Regions from separate parts of the Pseudomonas sp. NPDC090203 genome, predicted to be linked through region 4. Evidence: predicted binding sites of a transcription regulator. Region 4 holds the regulator's gene; each other region holds the start of a gene.
What was found. Region 4 encodes FliA, which starts transcription of late flagellar genes. Its sites were predicted from a motif close to CTAAAGTTTNNNNNNNNNNNGCCGNTAA; they were not measured.

Region 1 (4,190 bases), on a different contig from region 4:
GGCCGTCGAGAAAGGCCTGCAACGCAAGCCGTGGGTGAAGAGTTCACTGGCGCCGGGCTCCAAAGTGGTCACCGACTATTACAAGGCCGCGGGGCTGACCGAGTACCTCGACACCCTGGGGTTCGATCTGGTGGGTTATGGCTGCACCACCTGCATCGGTAACTCGGGCCCGTTGCGCGACCCTATCGAAAAAGCCATCCAGCAGTCGGATTTGACCGTGGCGTCGGTGCTGTCGGGCAACCGCAACTTCGAGGGCCGGGTGCATCCGCTGGTGAAAACCAACTGGCTGGCCTCGCCGCCCCTGGTGGTCGCCTACGCACTGGCTGGCAGCGTGCGCATCGACCTGAGCAGCGAGCCGCTGGGTGATGGCAAGGATGGGCAGCCGGTCTATCTGCGCGACATCTGGCCGACGCAACAGGAAATCGCCGATGCGGTGATGAAGGTCAGCACCGGCATGTTCCACAAGGAATATGCCGAGGTGTTTGCCGGTGACGCGCAGTGGCAGGCGATCGAGGTGTCGAAAGACCCGACCTACGTCTGGCAGGCCGACTCCACGTACATCCAGCACCCGCCGTTCTTCGACGATGTGGCCGGGCCGTTGCCGGTGATCGCCGATGTGCAGCAGGCCCGCGTGCTGGCGATGCTTGGCGACTCGGTGACCACCGACCACATCTCCCCTGCCGGCAACATCAAGGCCGACAGCCCCGCCGGCCGCTATCTGCGCAGCAAGGGCGTGGAACCCAAGGACTTCAACTCCTACGGCTCACGGCGCGGCAACCACGAAGTGATGATGCGCGGCACCTTTGCCAACATCCGCATTCGCAACGAAATGCTGGGCAATGAGGAAGGTGGCTACACCCTGCACGTTCCGACCGATGAAAAGCTGCCGATCTATGATGCCGCCATGCGCTATCAGCAGGAAGGCACGCCGCTGGTGGTCATTGCCGGGCAGGAGTACGGCACCGGTTCCAGCCGGGACTGGGCCGCCAAGGGCACCAACCTCTTGGGCGTGAAAGCAGTGATCGCGGAGAGTTTCGAGCGCATCCACCGCTCGAACCTGGTGGGCATGGGCGTGTTGCCGCTGCAGTTCAAGAACGGCCAGAGCCGCAAGACCCTTGAACTGACCGGCAAGGAGGTGCTGAACATCACCGGCCTGACCGGGGCCACGCTGCAACCGGGCATGAGCCTGACGTTGCAGATCACCCGGGAGAGCGGCAAGCAGGAGGATGTCGAGGTGCTGTGCAGGATCGATACTTTGAATGAGGTGGAATACTTCAAGGCTGGGGGGATTCTGCATTATGTGCTGCGGCAGTTGATCAAGTCGTAGGGCGGCTCATCCGCGACGGCGCCACGCAGATCAACACCGCCAGAAAGCACGACACAACCCCGTAGCAGTCCGGCTTGCCGGCGTCGGCGATTTGAGTGTCGCCGACGCCGGTAAGCCGGACTGCTACGTTCCGCCCCCCTGTAGGAGCGCGCTTGCCCGCGACAGCGCCCTCAACACCGCCCCCGCCCGCAAGCCGTGCTGCTACGGGTGGATGTCGCGTTTCCCTCTCCTCACGGAAACGTTTAACCCTTCCACGACACTCATTCCCCCGCGACTTTCAGCCCCGTCCTACATGCACAACCGTTTAATGAACGCTAGAATCCGCAGCCTTATCTCACGTTCAAGGACGACACCATGCCGGCGCTTCGCTGGACCGCGCTTGCGTTGCTTACGCTGGGTTACTGCATTGCGCTGACCTACGGCCAACTGACCCTGCCTGTGGTGGTGACGTTCGGGCTGTTGATCATGGCGGGGATCTGCGTCAGCCAGTTCAGCCATCGGGGCATACGCCTGTTCGGTCACAGTCTGTTCATCGCCCTGGCCGCAGGGCTTGCCAGCCATTGGCTGCCCGGTTTCTTCAATGCGCGGGTCATCGCCGCCGTACGCTTCACCCAGGAAGCCGCGCCGTTTTCAATGTTCCTGAACCTGGACAAACCCCTGATCGGCTTCTGGATCGCATTGGCCTGCCCCTGGGTATTTTTCGCCGTCAGCCCTCGCCGCACACTGCTGACCGCCAGCATCACCCTGCCCGTGACCACGGTCATCTGCCTGACAGGCGCAGTCTCGCTGGGGATCGTCGGCTGGGCACCGAAATGGCCTGAGCAGGGCATGATCTGGGCGATCAACAACCTGTTGCTGGTCACCATCACCGAAGAGCTGCTGTTTCGCGGGTACCTCCAGCAAGGCCTCGCTCGCCTGCTGTATCGCCTTCCCTACCACCAGGCGCTGGCCATCGGGCTGGCGTCGCTGGCCTTTGGCCTTGCGCACATGGGCGCGGGCTGGGAATGGGTGCTGCTGGCGGGCATGGCCGGCATCGGCTACGGCATCGCCTATCGATTCGGCGGCCTGACTGCGGCGGTCATCACTCATTTCGGGCTCAACCTGGCGCATTTCGGCCTGTTCACCTACCCGATGTTCAACCGCTGACGGTTGATCTGCGACAAAGCGTCCCATGACGCAGTTCACAAAACGCTTAATTTCCGGCAAAGGCCGCCGATAAGGGTTCAAAGCCTTCCCGGATTGAATAGCTTATGCGCAATAACCAGCCCATCACCCAACGCGAACGGACCTTCCCGGCGCAGCAACGGTTGATCTCGACCACCGATGCGCGCGGCGTGATCACCTACTGCAACGACGCCTTCGTCGACATCAGCGGCTTCACCCGCGACGAACTGGTCAAGGCACCGCACAATACCGTGCGCCACCCTGACGTGCCGTCCGCCGTGTTCGAACACATGTGGGGCACCCTGAAACAGGGCCAGCCGTGGATGGGCATCGTCAAGAACCGCTGCAAGAACGGCGACCATTACTGGGTTAACGCCTACGTGACGCCGATCTTCGAAAATAAACAGGTGGTGGGCTTCGAGTCGGTGCGCATCAAGCCCACCGCCGAACAGGTTCGTCGTGCAGAGGCCCTGTATCAGCGCCTCAACAACGGCAAGACCGCCGTGCCCAGCCGCGACAAATGGCTGCCGGTGCTGCAGGACTGGTTGCCGTTCATCCTGGTCAGCCAGTTGAGCTTCCTGATCGGCGTGTGGCTCAACTCGCAATGGGGCTTCGCCCTGGCCGCCGCCCTCTCCGTGCCGCTGGGCCTGCTGGGTCTGAGCTGGCAACAGCGCGGGATCAAGCGCTTGCTGCGTCTGGCCGAACAGACCACCTCCGACCCGCTGATCGCCCAGATGTACACCGACAGCCGCGGCCCGCAGGCGCGTCTGGAGATGTCCATCCTCAGCCAGGAAGCCCGCCTGAAAACCTGCCTGACCCGCCTGCAGGACACCGCCGAACACCTCAATGCCCAGGCGCGCCAGTCCGACAGCCTCGCCCAGGCCAGCTCCATGGGCCTTGAGCGTCAGCGCGTGGAAACCGATCAGGTGGCCACCGCCATCAACCAGATGGCCTCCACCACCCAGGAAGTGGCCACCCACGTTCAACGCACCGCCGACGCCACCCAGCAGGCCAATGAACTGACACGCCGTGGCCGTGACATCGCCAGCGAAACCCGCGAAGCCATTCAGCGGCTCTCGGCCTCCGTAGGCGACACCGGCCTGACCGTCACCCAACTGGCCAAGGACAGCGACGAAATCGGTGGCGTGGTCGATGTCATCAAAGGCATCGCCGACCAGACCAACCTGCTGGCCCTGAACGCCGCCATCGAAGCCGCCCGTGCCGGCGAGATGGGCCGTGGCTTCGCGGTGGTCGCCGACGAGGTTCGCCAACTGGCGCAACGCACCACCGAATCCACCGGCCAGATCCACGCCCTGATCGCCAAACTGCAGCAGACCGCCAACAACGCCGTGCAGACCATGGAAACCGGTCGCCGTCAGGCCGAAGAAGGCGTCGAACAGGTGCTGGAAGCCGACAAGGCGCTGGTGGGCATCAGCGATGCGGTGGCCAACATCACCGACATGGCGACCCAGATCGCCGCCGCCACCGAAGAGCAAAGCTCGGTCGCCGAAGAAGTCAGCCGCAACATCCGCAACATTGCCGTACTGGCCGACCAGACCTCCGACGAAGCCCGCCGCTCAGCCAACCTGAGCGCCGAACTGACCTGTACCGCCCTGAGCCAGTACTCGCTGGTGGAGCGTTTCAACCGCTAATGCCTGCACAGCAACACCCCGAGCCCCGGCAGCCCCACTGCCGGGGC
Region 2 (4,190 bases), on a different contig from region 4:
AAACCAGGTCTCGGGCACGATCACCGCTTCGATCAGCGCCTGTTGTTCTTCAGCCGATCCCAGCAGCAACAGCCAGTAGGCGTCGTGGTCGGCGGCATTGGCCTGGATGCAGCGCTGACGCACCGCGCGCTCGACAATGGCCTCGCCCACCGATGCCACGTCCAGCCCGATGCGGTTTTTCAGGAAGCCGAAGAAACGCGCGTCGGCACTCATGGCGTCGCCTCGAACTGCTCAAGGCTCATGGGCTCGCGGGGGAACAGCAGGTCACGCACCGCATCGTTGAGCAGGTCCGGCACGCGAATCCACTGCAACAGGCCCAGTTCATCCTCGCGCACCGGCCCCAGGTACGGCGCCTGGCGGTTGTCCAGCCCGTAGGCCTTGAACTCCAGAGGGCTGCAACGCAGGGTGTCGGTGGCCTGTTCCAGAATCAGCCCCAGCCGCTGCGGCGCCCGGTCGGCTCCGGGGCGATAGTGCACCAGCACCAGCCGCGTGCTGGTGCGCAGCGGGGCCGCTTCGCCGAAAGTCAGGGCGCTCAGGTCGATGACCGGGATCACCGAGCCGCGATGGGCAAACACACCGGCCACCCAGTGCGGTGCCTGGGCGATGGGCTTGAGCATCAGGCGCGGCAGCACCTCGGCGACTTCCGTCGCTTCCAGCGCATAGCGTTCCGTGCCGATCCGGAACAACAGGAACAGCTTGTTCTTGGGCAGCACGGGCGCATTGCGTTTGGCGGAATGCTCAGTCATGGAAAGGCTCAGACCTTGAATCGCGAAACGCCGCTGCGCAGCCCCACGGCCACCTGACTCAGTTCGTCGATGGCGAAACTGGCCTGACGCAGGGACTCCACGGTCTGGCTGCTGGCATCACCCAGTTGCACCAGCGCCTGATTGATCTGTTCGGCGCCGGTGGCCTGGGCCTGCATGCCTTCGTTGACCATCAACACCCGCGGCGCCAGCGCCTGGACCTGGTGGATGATCTGCGAAAGCTGCTCGCCGACCTGGGTCACTTCGAACATGCCGCGACGCACTTCCTCGGAGAACTTGTCCATGCCCATGACCCCGGCCGACACCGCCGACTGGATCTCGCGCACCATCTGTTCGATGTCGTAGGTGGCCACGGCGGTCTGGTCGGCCAGGCGTCGCACTTCGGTGGCGACCACGGCAAATCCGCGGCCGTACTCGCCGGCCTTTTCCGCTTCGATGGCGGCGTTGAGCGACAGCAGGTTGGTCTGGTCGGCGACCTTGACGATGGTCACCACCACCTGATTGATGTTGCCGGCCTTCTCGTTGAGGATCGCAAGCTTGGAGTTGACCAGGTCGGCTGCGCCCATCACCGAGTGCATGGTCTCTTCCATGCGGGCGAGGCCTTGCTGGCCCGAGCCTGCGAGAATGGATGCCTGATCGGCGGCCGACGTGACTTCGGTCATGGTACGCACCAGGTCACGGGAGGTCGCGGCGATCTCACGGGACGTCGCGCCGATTTCAGTGGTGGTGGCCGCCGTCTCGGTGGCGGTGGCCTGCTGCTGCTTGGAAGTGGCGGCAATTTCGGTCACCGAGGTTGTGACCTGCACCGACGAGCGCTGCGCCTGGGACACCAGCGCCGCCAGTTCCGTGACCATGTCGTTGAAGCCGGTCTGCACCGTGTTGAATTCGTCCTGGCGTTCCAGGTTCAGGCGGCTGCTCAGGTCACCTGTGCGCATGGTTTCCAGAATCTTCACGATGCGGTTCATCGGCGCCAGGATCGTGCGCATCAGCAGCAGGCCGCAAGCGACCGCCGCCAGCACGGCGATGATCAGCGAGATCCCCAGGGTGATCTTGGATACGGAAACCGCCGCCTGAATGTTATCGGCGGCGCGGTCGGCATTGACCTTGTTCTTGGTCCCCAGGGCATTGAGCACCTTGCGGCCATCGAACCACAATGGGGTCAACTGTTCGACGAAGATGCGCTGGGCCAGGGCGTAGTTGTCACCCTGATAAGCCGCCAGAATGCCGTTGAGCACTAACTGATAGCGTTCGCGCAGTTGCAGGAACTGGGCGAAGTCGGTGCGATCGGCTTCTTCGAAGATACTCTTCTGGTAGTTGGCGATCTGCGCCTGCAAGCGGTCTTCGAAGTCCTTGTACTGGTCTTCTTCGGCGTTGGTCAGGCTGCGCCCGGTGCCCTCGGCGAGCAATTGCTGGGTGCGCACATAGCTCTCCACCCATGCGCCGCGCACGGTGCTGCTGTAATAGACGCCAGGCAAGGCATCCAGACGCACTTCATCTGCACTGTCTTCAATGACCAGAAGCCGGGTGAAAGCCACGACAACCATCAGCAGCATGATGGCGATGATTACAGCGAAGCTCGCCAAGATACGTTGACGCAACGTCCAGTTCTTCACAGTCAGCCCTCAAGAGTTCAACACCGGCGCAACCGGGTTCAAGAAGCGGACCGAAGAACGGCCCGAAGCGAGCGGAGTATAGCCTAGTGCCTTACCGATTAATCTGGCTGTTTCCGACATAACTTACGTAATTACGCACACATATAACGGAAATATCTGACAGGTTATCGGCATTGGGGGCGTTTACCTTACCCGTAGCAGTCCGGCTTGCCGGCGACAGCGCCATCTGAGACACGTTTATATGAACTGACACGCTGCGATCGCGGGCACGCGCTCCTACGGCCTCCGGCCAGAGCCCGGTTGGGCGTCCGACACAAACCCGTAGCAGCCGGGCTTGCCCGCGGGATCGATCTTGCGGCCGCCCCGCCGGCAAGCCGTGCTGCTACGGGGCGGTGGTGTGCTTTCGACTTGATTCTGATCTCTGTGCGCGGGTTACTGCTGGGTTTGGCGGACCTGGTTTTCCAGTTCGGCCTTGAGGCTCGGTTCAAGCTTCAGTTGGCGGGCCAACTCATCCAGGTATGCCCGTTCCATGAAGTGCTCTTCATCGACCATCATCACACTGGCCAGGTACATCTCGGCGGCGATTTCCGGGGTCTGGGCGGCGCGGGCGACGTCGGCGGGGTCTAGCGGTTTGTTCAGCTCGGCGTGAAGCCAGTGCTGCAACTGTTGATCGCCGGTCAGGCGGGTGAATTCGCCTTCGATCAACTGCCGCTCATTGTCATCCACATGCCCATCGGCCTTGGCCGCTGCCACCAGCGCCTTGAGGATCGCTTCGCTGTGTTGCTCGACCTGGGCGGGCGGTACGCGGTCGACGGTTTGCGGTTCGGCGGCGTTGGTCGCGCCCTGGTTGGCCTGCCAGTTGCCATAGGCCTTGTAGGCCAGCACTCCCAGCGCGGCCAGGCCGCCGTAGGTCAGCGCCTTGCCGCCGATCTTGCGGGCTTTCTTGTTGCCCAACAGCAAACCCATGGCCCCGACCGCCAGCGCGCCGCCTCCGGCCCCGGACAGAAACCCGCCTGCATTACCGCCGGCGACTTTGCCGAGCAAGTCACCGAGGCCGCCCTGCCCGCCGCTGCCTTGAACGCTTCTGCCTTGGCCGCCGGCCTTGCTTTGCAACAGGTCCTGGCCGGATTTCAACAACTGATCGAGCAAGCCGCGCGTATTCATGGAAAACCTCGTGATAACGGAACAGACCATTCGACTCGCAGGTTAAGGCGAAGTCGTCAGGCCCGGTTTTCGGGAGTGCTTCCAGATGTTGCAGCGGTATTCCGGGCCGCTGGCAGCCTTTCTAAAAAAACGATATACACTCGACAAAATCAAAAAAACCAAGCGAGCGACCCTTTTCATGATGACGCTACGCCAGATCCGCCACTTCATCGCCGTGGCCGAGACCGGATCGATTTCCGCTGCGGCCCAGGCGGTGTTCATTTCCCAGTCCACGTTGACCTTGGCCATCCAGCAACTGGAAGAGGACATCGGCGTCAGCCTGTTCAGCCGCCACGCCAAGGGCATGACCCTGACCCATCAGGGGCATCAGTTCCTGCGGCAAGCGCATCTGATTCTCGCCACCGTGGAAAACGCCAAGCGCAGCCTGCAGCAAGGCGCGGAACAGGTGGCCGGGCAACTCATCATCGGGGTGACCAGCCTGGTCGCCGGTTACTACCTGGCGGACCTGCTGATCCGCTTTCAGCGCGCCTACCCCAATGTCGACATCCGCGTCATGGAGGACGAACGCCCATACATTGAGCATTTGCTGGTCAGCGGCGAGATCGATGTCGGGGTATTGATCCTGTCCAACCTCGAAGACCGTCATGCG
Region 3 (4,190 bases), on a different contig from region 4:
AAGAAGTCGTTGAAGTGCGGATACGCGGTGACGTCTTCAACCAGTGCCTGGGACATGTCGACCTGATAGCGGCGCACGAACCACTGGGTGAACGCATTCTTGAACCAGCGCACGCGGCATTCGGCGACGCAGCCGGCCAGGCGCGAGAGCAGATGATGGGGCAGCAGGTATTGGAAAAGAATAAACAGACGCTGTTTCATCAAGGATCCTAAAGTGTTTCAAAAAAGGGTTGAAGGCCGATGTGCAGGTGTCACTTCTCGATCGGCGTGTCCGGGTGGTTGCCCCACTCGCCCCACGAGCCGGCGTAGCCCTTGATGCGTGGGTAGCCCAACGCCTTGGCCACCAGGTAGGTGAAACCCGAGCGATGGTGTGTCTGGCAATGGGTGATCACTTCCTTGTCAGGGGTGATGCCCAGTTCTTCGAGAATTTGCGGCATATCGGTGCGGATGCGCAGGCTGCGCGCCTTGTCCATGCCGGCGGTCCATTCGAAGTTCACGGCACCGGGGATGTGGCCGCCCCGGGCTGCCACCATCTTCTCGCCGGAATATTCCAGCGGGCCGCGGGCGTCCCAGATCGCGAGGTCGGCGGCGCCCAGGCGGCTTTGCAGGTATTCGCGGGTGGCGGTGGGCTCATCGTGCAGGGTCAGCGCCACCGGGCCGCCGGCAGATGCCGGTACTTCGGTGGAAAGCGGCAAGTTCTCTGCCTGCCAGGCCAGCAGCCCGCCATCCAGGTAGTGGTACTTCGAATGCCCGATGACATCCAGCAGCCAGATGAAACGCCCGGCCCAGCCACCGCCTTCGTCGTCGTACACCACGTAGACCGCGTCAGGGTCGTGGCCCAGTTCGCCGAACAGCGCTTCAAGCTGCGCCTGGGTCGGTAGCAGGCCCGGAGCAGGCGGCTGGCCCAGTTGCGTGCGCTTGGGATCGACGAAGCGCGCGCCGGGAATGTGGCCGGCGTCGTAGCGGGCCGCGCTGGTCAGGTCGACCAGGATCAGCTCTGAAGCACCAAGGCGTGCCTGCAGATCGGCGGGCTCGATCACCAGTGGCAAGCTTGAGAAGGCAGACATGTGAGGTCTCCAGATCGCGAAAAAGAGGCGAATTGTAGCTCAGCTGTCAGCCATTGCGTTGGCTAAAGGTGCTCAGTGCCTTCTCGATACATTGCCCCGTTTTACCAAAGGCCTGAACCGTGACTTCCGAAAACGGCCCGCCGCCCTGATCCGCTGCAACCAGCATCAGCACCCGGCCATTGCTGGCCAGTGAGCGGATCAGCAGGTTTTCGCCGCTGAACAGGTTTCGCAGTTGCGCGGGCAGCAGGGCCGAGAACTGCGCGTTGTTGCCGGGCGTCAGGCGCAGTTGGGTGGCCTGGGCCAGAAGCCGTTGCAGCACGGTGCTTTCCTTGTAGGGAATCAGCAGCGCTGCGGCGGATTTATCCACACCCGCAATCTGGTGCACCCGCAGGCTGTCACTCTTGCGATCGAGCATCAGCAGCACCACGCGCTGCATGCCTGAAGCCACCAGTGCGTCACGGGCGCAGAGGGTCAGGTGCATGGCGTTGGCGAAGGCGCTCGGTTCCTTGAGCAGGTCGCCGCAATGCTTGCGCCACACCTGCAACGCTTCGGCCGATGGCGGCGGGGCGGGCAGCAGGCCCTTGTGCACCCGGCGCGTGTCCCACGGCCAGAGCAAGGCTTCGGCCGGATGCCACACCCCCGGCGCTGCGTGCTGGCGGGCGCTGGCGGCGGCGTTCTGGTGCACTTGCTGCTGCAATTCCATCAATGGCTGTTGCAGGTACAGGCTGGTGAGCAATTGCCAGCGCAGGTTATGCGGCGTGTCCCAGGCCTGTTGCGCGGACAGCGCCAGCCCGTTGGCCAGCAGAATGGTGTTGGCCGGCTGGTTGAGCCAGCGGCGCAGCAGCAGGTCGGCGTCCAGCGCCTGCTGCTGTTTGAGGGGGTCGGCGTTCTCATGGGCGATGCGCAGCACCTTGACCAGGTTGCGCTGCTCGTTCATCAGCAGGTTGTAACCCTGAGTGACCCAGACCGGCAGCCGCCAGCGCTCAGCCAGCGCCTGGCAGACGTCCAGCAAGCGTACGCCAAACAAGGCCTTTTCGACGCGTTTGGCGCATTCGCCCTTGTGGATAACCCGCAGCTCCCACTCTTCCAGCAGCTTGGGATGCGCCAGCGCCATGGGCCACAGCGGCGCCAGAAACAGCAGGCTGCCCAGGTGGATGTCCTGCCACAGCCGCGCCAGTTGATTGGCGAACAAGCCGTAAGCCTGCTGGGTGGCGTGCTGGCTGATCAATTGCAACTGACGCAATGCCACCGGGATGCGTTGCAGCTCCACGTTGGGCAGGCGCGCGAGCAGCGTGCCGGTGCGCGCCAGGCCCAGCCGGTTCAGCGCCACTTCCAGGCTTTCCGCAGGCTCGGCCAGGCCGCTGCTGTGCAGGTTGGCTTCGCGCAGGACGCTGAGCACCAGAGCGGGGCTGTCCTGCATCAGGTCGGCAATGTCACGCAGGGACTTGCGGCTGTCGTTCAGCGCGGCCTGGACCTTGGCGTAGGCCACCGCCGGGACGGGCAGGGCAATGCTATCGAGTTGAGTGAGCCAGGTATCGACCGTTTGCGGAACGGGGAGCGTCGAAGCTTTTTCTGATTGCATTCACAAGCCCCATACGGCTGGGAGGTTTTGATCGGCGTCGAATGCTGGCATCATGCTGGCCTTCGCGCTGCTGTGCCCGAGCCAGACGCCAGACAGGATTTTCGCCTGATTTGACTATAGTCTCGCGCACTCGTGCCGATAAGGAGAACAAGAGTTTTGAGCGCTTCTCGCACAATGACCATGAACCCGACTCAGTAAGTATTTTCTACCTATGGCAAAAATTATCGGCATCATCGTCGTTTTCGCGAGCGTCCTCGGCGGCTACGTACTCTCCCATGGTCAAATCGCTGCGTTGATCCAGCCTTTCGAGGTGCTGATCATCGGCGGTGCGGCGTTCGGCGCATTCTTGCAGGCGAACCCGGGCTACATGACCATGCACGTGATCAAGAAATCCGTGAAGATGTTCGGCTCGCGGTTTACCCATGCTTTCTATCTGGAAGTGCTGGGCCTGATCTACGAGATCCTCAACAAGAGCCGTCGTGAAGGCATGATGGCCATCGAGGGTGACATCGAAGAACCGGAAAACAGCCCGATCTTCGCCAAATACCCAAGCGTGCTCAAAGACACCCGCATGATCGCCTTCATCTGCGATTACCTGCGCATCATGTCGTCCGGCAACATGGCTCCCCACGAGCTCGAAGGCCTGTTCGACATGGAACTGCTGAGCATGAAGGAAGAGCTGGAACACCCCTCCCATGCCGTGACCGGCGTGGCCGACGGCATGCCCGGTTTCGGTATCGTCGCGGCGGTACTGGGTATCGTGGTGACCATGGCGTCCCTGGGTTCCGGTGACAAGGCCGCGATCGGTATGCACGTAGGTGCGGCACTGGTCGGTACCTTCTTCGGTATTCTCGCGGCCTACGGCTTCTTCGGCCCGCTGGCCCAGTGCCTGGCCCACGATGCCAAGGAAGAGATGAACGTGTTCGAGTCGATCAAGGCCTCCCTGGTGGCTTCGGCCTCGGGCGTTCCGCCTTCACTGGCCGTCGAATTCGGCCGCAAGGTCCTGTATCCAGCGCATCGCCCCAGCTTCAGCGAGCTGGAACAAGCTGTTCGCGGTCGTTGATCCATGGAAAATAATCAGCCGATTATCGTAAAGCGCGTCAAGCGCTTTGGCGGAGGGCACCACGGTGGTGCCTGGAAAATCGCCTTTGCCGACTTCGCGACGGCAATGATGGCGTTCTTCCTGGTGCTGTGGCTGATGTCCTCGGCAACGCCTGAGCAGTTGATCGCCATCGCCGGTTACTTCAAGGACCCGGTCGGTTTCTCCGACAGCGGCTCGCCCTACGTCATCGACCTGGGCGGTTCGCCCGAGATGTCGCCGGACCAGACCCTCAACCCTGAAGTCAAATCCACTCCTGCGCCGGACAAGGTGCCCGTGGATGCCGACAAGGAAGAGGCGGCGGCCGAACAGGTCGAGCAAGAGCGTCTGGAGATGCTGTTGCAAGAGCTTCAGACCAAGGTCAACGAGAACCCGCAACTGGCGAAGTTCAAGGACCAGATCCTGTTCGAGATCACCCAGGACGGCCTGCGCATCCAGATCAT
Region 4 (4,190 bases):
CGCCCGCAACAGGCCAACCTGTGGCGTCGCCTGCAACGTGTTGGCCTGTCCGGCCCGCTGTCCCGTGACCTGCTGAACATGGTCCCGGACGTCGACGACCAGCCCCACGCCTGGCGCATGTTGCTGGCGCACCTGGCGCGCATGATCGTCACGCCCGACGTCGAGCCGCTCGAAGAGGGCGGGGTGATTGCCATGGTCGGACCTGCCGGAATGGGCAAGACCACCACACTGGCAAAACTTGCGGCGCGATATGTGTTGAAATACGGCGCGCAAAATATCGCGCTGGTGAGCATGGACAGCTTCCGTATCGGTGCCCAGGAGCAACTCAAGACGCTGGGCCGCATTCTCAATGTGCCGGTGACCCACGTCGATCCGGGCCAGTCCCTGGCTCAGGCGCTGGAGCCGCTGCTGCGCAAGCGCGTGGTGTTGATCGACACCGCAGGCCTGCAAGCCAGCGATCCTGCACTGCGTCTGCAGCTGGAAAGCCTGGCGGGCCGCGGCATCAAGGCGCGCAACTACCTGGTCCTGGCCACAACCAGCCAGAAGCAGGTGTTGACCGCCGCGTACCACAGTTACAAACGTTGCGGCCTGGCCGGGTGCATCCTGACCAAGCTGGACGAAACCGCAAGCCTGGGCGAAGTGCTCAGCCTTGCCGTGACACACGAGTTGCCCGTGGCCTATCTCACCGATGGCCCACGGATACCGGATGATCTGCATCTGCCACGTCGCCATCAGCTTGTAAGCCGGGCGGTGAGTGTTCAGATGCAGGAGGAGCCTAGCGAGGAAGCGATGGCGGATATGTTTGCGGATCTTTATCACAGCCCCGGCAAACGCGCGGGCTAGGTTAAGGAAAATGACATTGGAAAATACCTGCATCGATGGTCTGCCAGGCATTGTTCAGTCACTGAACGTGCAGCCCGAAATGTGGCTTAGGTCTAAGCAAGACAAGGTAAAAAATTAACATGGGCAGCATGCATCCCGTTCAGGTTATTGCGGTGACTGGTGGCAAAGGTGGCGTAGGCAAGACCAACGTGTCAGTGAACCTTTCGCTGGCACTGGCCGAGCTAGGGCGTCGCGTGATGTTGCTGGACGCCGATCTGGGTCTGGCCAACGTCGACGTATTGTTGGGCTTGACCCCTAAACGCACCCTGGCCGACGTCATCGAAGGCCGCTGCGAACTGCGCGATGTCCTGTTGCAGGGGCCTGGCGGTGTGCGCATCGTGCCGGCGGCGTCCGGCACTCAGAGCATGGTCCAGTTGACCCCGGCCCAGCATGCCGGCCTGATTCAGGCATTCAGCGACATCGGCGACAACCTGGACGTGCTGGTGATCGACACCGCCGCCGGGATTGGCGAATCGGTCGTCAGCTTCGTGCGCGCGGCGCAGGAAGTGTTGCTGGTGGTCTGCGACGAGCCGACTTCGATCACTGACGCCTACGCGCTGATCAAGCTGCTCAACCGCGACTACGGCATGAACCGCTTCCGCGTGCTGGCCAACATGGCCCAGAGCCCGCAGGAAGGGCGCAACCTGTTCGCCAAGCTGACCAAGGTCACCGACCGCTTCCTGGACGTCGCGCTGCAATATGTGGGCGCCGTGCCGTACGACGAGTGCGTGCGCAAGGCGGTGCAGAAGCAGCGCGCGGTGTACGAAGCGTTTCCCCGTTCCAAATGTGCGCTGGCGTTCAAGGCCATCGCGCAGAAAGTCGATACCTGGCCGCTGCCGGCGAACCCGCGTGGCCACCTGGAATTTTTCGTTGAGCGCCTGGTTCATCAGACCAGTGCAGGGCCAGTGTCATGACTGCAAGTGGCTATCGCATGTACAGCAAATCATCCAGAGATTCCCAGTACGAGCTCATCGAGCGCTATGCCCCGTTGGTCAAGCGTATCGCCTACCACTTGCTGGCGCGTCTGCCGGCCAGCGTGCAGGTCGAGGACTTGATCCAGGCGGGGATGATCGGCCTGCTCGAAGTGTCGACCAAATACGACTCCACCAAGGGTGCGAGCTTCGAGACCTACGCCGGCATCCGCATTCGCGGCGCGATGCTCGACGAAGTGCGCAAGGGTGACTGGGCGCCACGCTCGGTTCACCGCAACACGCGCATGGTCAGCGACGCGATTCGTGCCATTGAAGCAAAAACCGGCCGTGACGCTAAAGATCACGAGGTTGCTGCCGAACTTCAATTGAGCCTGGACGATTACTACGGGATTCTGAACGATACCTTGGGCAGCCGCCTGTTCAGCTTCGACGACCTTTTGCAGGACGGCGAGCATGAAGGGCTGCACGAGGACGGCGCGAGCCAGTCGCTGGAACCCTCGCGCGATCTCGAAGACGAGCGCTTCCAGAGCGCGCTGGCCGATGCCATCGCCAACCTGCCCGAGCGTGAACGCCTGGTGCTGGCGCTGTACTACGACGAAGAGCTGAACCTCAAGGAAATCGGTGAGGTCCTGGGTGTCAGCGAATCCCGTGTCAGCCAGCTGCACAGCCAGTGCGCCGCACGTCTGCGGGGCCGGCTGGGTGAGTGGCGCGCACGTTGATTGATTGAACGCAGGCTTTCGGGGCTGCGGATGGTATGTAAAACCGGCTGTGCAAGATGTTGTGTGGGCATCATGAGACAAGGCAGGAGCCGGTCGGATCGGGTCTTTGAAGATCCGCTCTGCTGCGCGCGTGACCTGCCGATTCGTCAGACCCGTCACTGTTATTCGTAGAAGCCGCTCGCCGGTATTGATTGAACGCGCGTCCAGGTGCTGGGCGCGTTAAAGACTGCTTGGAGGTCGAATTGGACAAGAACATGAAAATCCTCATCGTTGATGACTTCTCAACGATGCGGCGGATCATAAAAAACCTGTTGCGTGACCTTGGGTTCACCAACACGGCCGAAGCAGATGACGGTACCACCGCATTGCCGATGTTACAGGCTGGCGGTTTCGATTTCCTGGTCACGGACTGGAACATGCCGGGCATGTCGGGCATCGACCTGCTGCGCCAGGTGCGTGCCGATGAACGCCTGCGCCACATGCCGGTGCTGATGGTCACTGCCGAAGCCAAGCGCGAGCAGATCATCGAGGCTGCCCAGGCCGGTGTTAACGGTTACGTCGTGAAGCCATTCACAGCCCAAGTGCTCAAAGAGAAGATCGAAAAGATATTCGAGCGCGTCAATAGCTGATGTCCGCTGCGAGGGCGCTATGGATCCTAAAGATTCGACAATGGGTGACTTCGAGTCGACCCTGAAGAAACACGCACAAGAGCTCGTCACCAGCCTTGAAAAAGGCAAGTTCGGCGACGCCGTGCAACTTATCCATGAGCTTAACCAGACTCGCGATCGCGGGTTGTATCAGGAAGTGGGCAAGCTGACGCGCGAGTTGCACAGCGCGATCGTCAACTTCCAGATCGACCCGCACATGCCGCAAGCCGAGGAAGTGTCCCAGATCACTGACGCCACCGAGCGCCTGTCCTATGTGGTCAGGCTCACGGAAGGTGCGGCCAACCGCACCATGGACCTGGTGGAGCAGAGCACGCCGTTGATGAACGGCCTGAGCGAGGACGCCAAGGCACTGAGTGCCGATTGGGGGCGCTTCATGCGTCGCGAGATCGGCGCCGAAGAGTTTCGTGATCTGGCCCGCCGCGTCGATGGTTTTCTGTCGCGCAGCGAGAAGGAGACCCACCAGGTCGCCAGCCACCTGAACGACATTCTGCTGGCCCAGGACTATCAGGACCTGACCGGCCAGGTGATCAAGCGTGTCACCACGCTTGTGACCGAGGTCGAGAGCAATCTGCTCAAGCTGGTGCTGATGGCAAGCCAGGTGGATCGCTTTGCCGGGATCGAGCACGATCAGGAAGTGTTCCGTAAGCAAAAAGAACAGGAAAAACTTCATTCCAAGGGTGAAGGTCCGCAGATTCATGCCGATAAACGTGAAGACGTCGTATCCGGTCAGGATGATGTAGACGATCTGCTATCCAGCCTGGGTTTCTAACTTCCAGTTCCCGGGTTCTATGTGAAAGTGGCGCAAGGTCTGCGCGCGAATGCTTCGACGAAGGCAATGCGCGCAGGCCATCAACGCAGCCTCTGGATCGGTTTGACGGTTAATTTTAGGAGCACCCCCAATGAGCTTCGGCGCCGATGAAGAAATCCTTCAGGATTTTCTGGTAGAGGCCGGCGAGATTCTCGAGCAGTTGTCCGAACAGTTGGTCGAG

Region 1: the regulator FliA is predicted to act here: its motif matches at 2,519-2,546, upstream of ACIPO9_RS00690 (methyl-accepting chemotaxis protein).
Region 2: the regulator FliA is predicted to act here: its motif matches at 2,542-2,569, upstream of ACIPO9_RS22215 (methyl-accepting chemotaxis protein).
Region 3: the regulator FliA is predicted to act here: its motif matches at 2,763-2,790, upstream of motA (flagellar motor stator protein MotA).

Annotation. Positions count from the first base shown of each region.
Region 1 is NZ_JBIVCV010000001.1:152,481-156,670, forward strand. Features, by position in the region: gene acnA (aconitate hydratase AcnA) at 1-1,327, shown strand, start outside; gene ACIPO9_RS00685 (lysostaphin resistance A-like protein) at 1,682-2,473, shown strand; gene ACIPO9_RS00690 (methyl-accepting chemotaxis protein) at 2,578-4,143, shown strand.
Region 2 is NZ_JBIVCV010000014.1:25,685-29,874, reverse strand. Features, by position in the region: gene ACIPO9_RS22225 (CheR family methyltransferase) at 1-213, opposite strand, end outside; gene ACIPO9_RS22220 (chemotaxis protein CheW) at 210-746, opposite strand; gene ACIPO9_RS22215 (methyl-accepting chemotaxis protein) at 755-2,377, opposite strand; gene ACIPO9_RS22210 (tellurite resistance TerB family protein) at 2,810-3,541, opposite strand; gene ACIPO9_RS22205 (LysR substrate-binding domain-containing protein) at 3,720-4,190, shown strand, end outside.
Region 3 is NZ_JBIVCV010000008.1:303,650-307,839, reverse strand. Features, by position in the region: gene asd (archaetidylserine decarboxylase) at 1-200, opposite strand, end outside; gene rhdA (thiosulfate sulfurtransferase) at 251-1,066, opposite strand; gene ACIPO9_RS16520 (HDOD domain-containing protein) at 1,113-2,648, opposite strand; gene motA (flagellar motor stator protein MotA) at 2,860-3,711, shown strand; gene motB (flagellar motor protein MotB) at 3,715-4,190, shown strand, end outside.
Region 4 is NZ_JBIVCV010000006.1:294,731-298,920, reverse strand. Features, by position in the region: gene flhF (flagellar biosynthesis protein FlhF) at 1-843, shown strand, start outside; gene fleN (flagellar synthesis regulator FleN) at 963-1,796, shown strand; gene fliA (RNA polymerase sigma factor FliA) at 1,793-2,533, shown strand; gene ACIPO9_RS13110 (chemotaxis response regulator CheY) at 2,788-3,162, shown strand; gene ACIPO9_RS13105 (protein phosphatase CheZ) at 3,182-3,970, shown strand; gene ACIPO9_RS13100 (chemotaxis protein CheA) at 4,101-4,190, shown strand, end outside.